2 regions of the Polaromonas sp. P4_F6 genome follow, and region 2 is predicted to be linked to the other one. Evidence: riboswitches for the same ligand, from Rfam matches in the RefSeq annotation. Region 2 holds a riboswitch; the other holds the start of a gene.
The links. Region 2 has a riboswitch for glycine ahead of gcvT (glycine cleavage system aminomethyltransferase GcvT). Riboswitches for the same ligand answer to the same signal wherever they lie in the genome.
Positions count from the first base shown of each region.

Region 1: another riboswitch for glycine. It lies ahead of AC1DUN_RS10050 (D-amino acid dehydrogenase); the one in region 2 lies ahead of gcvT (glycine cleavage system aminomethyltransferase GcvT).

Region 1 is NZ_JBFUJQ010000003.1:139,354-142,749, forward strand. Features, by position in the region: gene AC1DUN_RS10040 (thioredoxin domain-containing protein) at 1-372, shown strand, start outside; gene AC1DUN_RS10045 (GrpB family protein) at 382-915, shown strand; glycine riboswitch at 1,106-1,215, shown strand; gene AC1DUN_RS10050 (D-amino acid dehydrogenase) at 1,324-2,637, shown strand; gene AC1DUN_RS10055 (DUF1737 domain-containing protein) at 2,709-2,918, shown strand; gene AC1DUN_RS10060 (DinB family protein) at 2,933-3,396, shown strand, end outside.
Region 2 is NZ_JBFUJQ010000010.1:166,826-170,221, reverse strand. Features, by position in the region: gene gcvP (aminomethyl-transferring glycine dehydrogenase) at 1-81, opposite strand, end outside; gene gcvH (glycine cleavage system protein GcvH) at 137-502, opposite strand; gene gcvT (glycine cleavage system aminomethyltransferase GcvT) at 562-1,722, opposite strand; glycine riboswitch at 1,764-1,865, opposite strand; glycine riboswitch at 1,887-1,990, opposite strand; gene AC1DUN_RS20705 (hypothetical protein) at 1,997-2,560, opposite strand; gene AC1DUN_RS20700 (TRAP transporter large permease) at 2,637-3,396, opposite strand, start outside.

The DNA.
Region 1 (3,396 bases), on a different contig from region 2:
GAGGCGGCCGGGCTGGCCGCGGCGCGCGGCGAGCCACTGGTGCTGCTGGTCACCCTGCCCGGCTGCCCTTATTGCGAGCTGGTGCGGCGCAACTACCTGCTGCCGGCACGCCAGGAAAGCGGCCTTCAGGCCTGGCAGCTCAATGTGACGGACAGCCGCACGCCGCTGACGGGTTTTGATGGCAAGCCCACGACGGCGGCCGCCTGGACCAGGGCCGCCAAGGCGACGTTTACGCCCACGGTGCTGTTTCTGGGCCCGCAGGGGCAGGCACTGGCCGAGCCGCTGGTGGGCGCGGCCATCCCGGATTTTTACGGCGCCTACCTGGACGAGCGCCTGGTGCTGGCGCGCCGGGCCGTGGTGGCGCTGCGTTAAGGCCTCACCATGACGGACGCCGAGTCGCTGCAGGCCGCCATCCACGAGGAGGTGGCGCTGCGGGCCTACGACCCGCACTGGCCCGCGATGTTTGAGGCTGAGCGGGAACGGCTGCTGGCGCTGTTTCCCGATGACTTCATCGCGATAGAGCATATGGGCAGCACGGCGGTGCCGGGGCTGGCGGCCAAGCCGGTGATAGACATCCTGGGCGGCGTGGCCTCCATGGCGGCGGCCAGGGCGCTGGTGGCGCCGCTGTGCGCGCAGGACTATACGACCTCAGCCGAATTCAACGCGACGCTGGTCGACCGCCAGTGGCTGATGCGCTGGGCCGACAGCCACCGCACCCACCACCTGCACCTGGTGGTGCACGGCGGCCCGGTGTGGGCGCAGCGCCTGCAATTTCGGGATGCGCTGCGCGCGGACGCCGCGCTGGCCTGGCACTATGCGGCGCTCAAGGCCGAGCTGGCGGCCAAATACCCGGCCGACCGCGAGGCCTATACCGAGGCCAAGGCGGAGTTTGTGCGCTCGGTGTGCGAAGGCTGAAGCCCCGCATGCGCCGCTACTATTAAGCCGCCAAATCACCCCGCTGGACCTGTACTAATGCCCCCTGGGCCCTTGGCGAACAGGGCTTAGGTGGTAAATTCAAGGCGTTCAAGCAGGAGAGCGCTGCCGCAAGGCAGCCACCGAAGGCGCAAACTTCCATAATCGCTCAGGTCCCGTACTGCCCGGAAACACACAGCCGTCTGGAGAGACGCCGCATGCAAGGTGCGGCGCACCGAAGGAGCAAAGCCCCAAGCGTAAGCCGCGGCTGAATCTCTCAGGTAACAAGGACAGTGGAAGCGGCCGCAAGCACCTGATGGCTTGGCGGTTGCCATGATTCTTTTTTTGATTCAAGCACCCCCAAGCCATGGCGCTTGCGCAACTGCCATTTCTGCTTGAGAAGGAATCACCATGAAAGTCATGGTTTTGGGTGCGGGTGTCACGGGGGTCACGACGGCCTGGTATCTGGCGCAGCGCGGACACGAAGTCACGGTCATCGAACGGCGCGGCGCGGCCGCGATGGAAACCAGTTTTGCCAACGGCGGGCAGATTTCCGTCAGCCATGCGGAGCCCTGGGCCAACCCGGGCGCGCCGCTCAAGGTGTTGCAGTGGCTGGCGCGCGAGGACGCGCCGTTGCTATTCCGGCTGCGCGCCGATGTGAACCAGTGGCTGTGGGGCCTGGAGTTTCTGCGCAACTGCACGCCGGCGCGCACCGCGCAAAACATCCGGCAGATCGTGAACCTGGGCATGTACAGCCGCGGTGCGCTGCAAAAACTGCGAGCCGAACTGGGCCTGCAGTACGACGCGAAGACCCAGGGAATCCTGCATTTCTACACCAGCCAGGCCGAATACGACGCCGCGCAAGAACCGGCGCGCATCATGCGTGAGCACGGCTGCGAGCTGGACATGAAAACCGCCGAAGAGTGTGTGGCCATAGAGCCCGCGCTGGCCCAGTGCCGCGGCAGCATCGTGGGCGGCAGCATGACGCCCAGCGACGAGTCGGGCGACGCCCAGGCCTTTACCGCCGCGCTGGCCGCGCGCTGCGAGCAGGCAGGCGTCAAGTTTCTCTACAACACCACCATCCTTGACGTGCAGGCCAGCGGCGGGCAACTCGATGGTGTGCAGGTCGCCAGGGGCAGCGGCGAGGCGGGCGGGCGCATTGAAACGCTCAAGGCCGACGCCTATGTGATGTGCCTGGGCGCCTTCAGCGCGCCCTGGGCCAAAAAACTGGGGCAAAGCCTGCGCATCTACCCGGCCAAGGGTTATTCGGTGACGCTGCCGGTGATCAACGAGGCGGCCTCTTACCAGGTGAGCCTGACGGACGACGAGTACAAGCTGGTGTTCTCGCGCCTGGGCAATCGCCTGCGCATTGCGGGCACGGCGGAACTCAACGGCTACAACACCGAGCTGAACCTGGTGCGCTGCCAGGCCATCGTCCGCCGCGTGAAGCAGCTCTTCCCGGAGATGACGGACGGCGAAGGCGCGCAGTTCTGGACCGGCCTGCGCCCGGCCACACCGAGCAACGTGCCTTACATCGGCAAAAGCAAAACGTCCAATCTGTTCCTCAACACGGGCCATGGCACGCTGGGCTGGACGCATGCCTGCGGCTCGGGCGCGGCGATTGCCGACATCGTGAGCGGGCGCGTGCCGGAAGTCGATTTTGCGTTTACCGGCATGCCGGGGCGGGAGCGCAGCATGCTATTGCCGGGCATGGCGAAAGCCTGAGGGCGGGCGCCTGTGCAGCATGGGGGCGGACACGGTAATATCGCCCTCCGTTCACCAGCCCCCATGCCGCCATGACATCAGCCACGAACATGCCGCCCGACGGCCTCCCCATTTACCGTTTGCTCACCGGCCCGGATGACGCAAGTTTTTGCCATCGCGTGAGCGAAGCCCTGGCTTTGGGTTACACGCTTTACGGCTCGCCGGCGGCGACCTTTAACGGCGAGCGCGTCATCGTGGCGCAGGCGCTGCTCTGGCCGTCGGCACACAGGGGCGCTCAATGAGCGTTCCCGCGCCGCTGAACCCGGCAACCCTGCAGGCCATGGCGGATTTCCCGCGCCAGCTGGAGCTGTTTTACGCGGCCATTCCCGAAAGCCACCGCAACTGGACACCGCAGTCCTGGGACGGCATCCCGAGCGAGACCTTCTCGGCACTGGGCCAGGTCTGCCATGTGCGGGACATTGAGATCGATGGCTACCATGTGCGCATACAGCGCACGCTGGCGGAGACAAACCCGCTGCTGGCATCGCTGGACGGGTATGCGCTGGAGCGCGAACGCGGCTACGCAACAGCCGACGCGCGGGAAGCCCTGGCGGCTTTTCGCGTGGCGCGCGCCAAGACCCTGGAGCTTCTCGCGGGCCTCACGCCAGAGGCGCTGGAGCGCACGGCGGAGTTCGAGGGCTACGGCGCGCTGAGCTTGCGCAGCCTGGTGCACTACCTGTGCAGCCACGACCAGCAGCACCTGGCCGGACTGCAGTGGCT
Region 2 (3,396 bases):
TTCGTCGATGCCGATGTGGCGGGCGATGAATTCGGAAGGGTTTTCAAGATCGCCCAGGGGCTTGGCGGTTTGCATCAACATGTCGGGTTCCGTGTCAGGCTTGGCAGCAGGAGTCAGAAAAAAGTCGGGCGGGAAATCAGGCCGCGAAGGCGGTGTAGCGGGTTTCGTCCATCAGCGCGTCGAGCTGCGAAGGGTCGGACAGCTTGATCTTGAAGAACCAGCCGGCGCCCATGGGGTCGCTGTTGGCCAGGGACGGGTCGTCCTTCAGGGCTTCATTGATGGCGGTCACTTCGCCGCTCACGGGCATGTAGACGTCGGCGGCGGCTTTGACCGACTCGACCACGCCGGCGGTTTCCTTTTGCGCGAAGCTCGTGCCCACGGCGGGCAGGTCCACAAACACCACGTCGCCCAGTGCGTCCTGCGCATGCACGGTGATGCCGACGGTGGCGGTGTCGCCTTCAATCTTGAGCCATTCGTGGTCTTCGGTGTATTTGACGGTCATGAGAATCTCCGGAGGGTTGAGGGGTGGGGAAAGAAGGCTTTAGCTGCGCTTAACCACGGTTATCCACGGTAGTAGCGGTTGGGGACAAAAGGCATGGCCGCGACTTCCATGGGCACGGCCTTGCCGCGCACGATGGCGTTCACGCGTGTGCCCAGGGCGGCGAATTCGGGTTTCACATAGCCCATGGCCACCGGCTGGTTGATGGTCGGGCCCAGCAGGCCGCTGGTGACTTCGCCGATGCTTGTGCCGTCGGCGGCTTGCAGCTCGGTGTGGTCGCGCACGGGAACGCGCTCCAGCGCCACCAGGCCCACGCGTTTGCGCGCCAGCGTGGCGGGGTCGGCCAGCTGGGCCAGGATTTTGTCCGCGCCGGGGAAACCGCCCGCGCGCGCGCCGCCGGTGCGCCGCACTTTTTGCATGGCCCAGTTGAGGCTGGCTTCCACGGGTGTGGTGGTGGTGTCGATGTCGTTGCCGTAAAGGCACAGGCCCGCTTCCAGGCGCAGCGAGTTGCGCGCGCCCAGGCCTATGGGCTTGACCTCGGGCTGGGCGAGCAGCGCGCGCGCCAGCGTCTCGGCCTGCGAGCCGTGGACGGAAATTTCAAAGCCGTCTTCACCGGTGTAGCCGCTGCGCGTGAGGAAACAGTCGCAGCCGGCCACCGTGAAGCGCCCGCCGGTCATGAACACCAGCTTTTCGACGCCGGGCGCCAGGCGCTGCAGCGCGGCCACGGCCTGCGGGCCCTGCAGCGCCAGCAGCGCCATCTCGGGCATGGGGATGACTTCGCAGCGCGTGCCTATCTTTGCCTGGATGTGCGCGATGTCGCCGACCTTGCAGGCGCCGTTGACGATGACGAACAGGTCGCCGCCATGGGCGTAATCGCGGTTGAAGAACATCAGGTCGTCGATGATGCCGCCCTCGTCGTTGAGCAGCAGGCCGTAGCGCTGCTTGCCGGCGGGCAGGTCGATCACGTCGACGGGGATCAAAGATTCCAGCGCCGCAGCGGCGTCGGCGCCCACCAGGCGCAACTGGCCCATGTGGGACACGTCAAAGAGCCCGGCAGCCTGGCGTGTGTGGTGGTGCTCGGCCATCAGGCCCGCGGGGTATTGCACCGGCATGGAATAGCCCGCAAAAGGCACCATGCGCGCGCCCAGCTCCAGGTGCAGCGCGTGCAGCGGCGTTTTCAGCAGGGTTTCGGGCGCGGCGGAAGAGGTGGACGAATCGGACAAGGCATTCTCCGGGGAGGGGCAAACAGGTTCTGGATCCATGAGTTGCCCCTGCTGTCCACTTTACCTGAGAGATTCGCCCGGCGATGCGGGTTTGCTCCTTCGGTGGGTCGTCCTGGCGACGGCCTCTCTCCAGTAGGGAACGCCTTGCCGCGTGGTGCGCCGCAGGGCGGTTGCCAGTCCTTTTGCCTGAGCGTTCAGTGCACCAAAAGGGGGTGTACGTGCGCCTTCGGCGGTTTTCGCTGGGAAAACTCTCTCCTGACCCCGGAAGTGTAACTTAGGCCGCCTGGTGCTGCGGCAGCAGCATGGCGATGCGCTCGCTGATGGAGTCGGCGCGCTCGTGGCCCGCGATTTTCTCGATTTCCTCGATCATGTCGCGCGAAGCCGTGAGCATGCTCTCGCGGTCCTTGGCATTGCGCAGCGCCTCGCGAAAGCGCTCGGCCATGACCGGATCGCGCCGGGCGAACATGCGCTCGCAGATGTCGAACAGGAACATGCGCGTTGTGGCCAGTGAGCGCTTGCCTTCAAACTGGTCGGCCGATACCTGGATGGCCTGGGTGGTTTCGGGACTCGGGAAGTTTTGCAACTGCGCGGGTGTGGGTGCCGGCGCGGCTGGGGGTGCTGCCGCCGACGTGGATGTCTTGCCCGGATGCGCTTCCAGAAAGCCTTCGCGCAGCAGGCGCAGGGCGATGGCCTCGCCGTCACCGTCGAACAGCGGTCGGAAATCCTGGGCGGATTTGCTGCCGTCGGCCATCAGCAGCAGGGTGCGCTCGCGCTGGCCAAGCGTTCTCACGCCGGGCCTGAGCTCGGCGCGGGCACGTTCGGTTTTGTGGAGCTGCATGGATTTCATCCTGAAATGAAAGCCCGAGCATGGCTTGCGCAGATGACAGCGGCGTGAAACCCCCGCTTGAAAAAAGCTATTTGGCGTAGACCAGGTCGCGCAGGCCCAGCGACAGCTGCGGTACGTAAGTGATCACCATCAGGCAGGCCAGGATGACCACTACAAAGGGAAGCAGGTGGGTGACGATGCGGTCCAGCGATATCCTGGCGACGGTGCAGGCCGCGAACAGGTTCACGCCAAAAGGCGGTGTGATCATGCCCAGCGCGAGGTTGACCACCATCACCAGCCCGAAGTGCACCGGGTCTATGCCGAAATGCACCGCTACCGGGGCCAGGATGGGCGCCAGCACGATGATGGCGGCGCTGGTCTCGATGAACATGCCGATGACGAACAGCGCCGCGTTGACGCCCAGCAGGAAGAGGGCGGGCGACTGCAGCACGGCCTCCAGCCAATGGCCGATGGCATCCGGCACGCCGGCCCGGGTGATCAAAAAGGCGAACAGCCCGGCGTTGGCAATGATGAACATGATCACGGCGCTGGAGAGCACCGACTTGCGCAGGATGGCGTAGAGGTCGGCCGGCTTGATTTCACGGTAGATCACGACGCCGACGACCAGTGCGTAGAACACCGCCACCGCGGACGCCTCGGTCGGCGTGAAAATCCCGCCGTAAATACCGCCCAGGATGATCACCGGCATCAGCAGCGCCCAGCCCGCCTGCCAGGTCGCCTTGCCGAAGCTCAGGCGTCCGTCGCCATCGTGCTTGCCCCAGCCCTTCCAGCGGCAGTACAGGTGCACGAACAGCATGAGCGCGAAGCCGATCAGCAAGCCCGGGCCG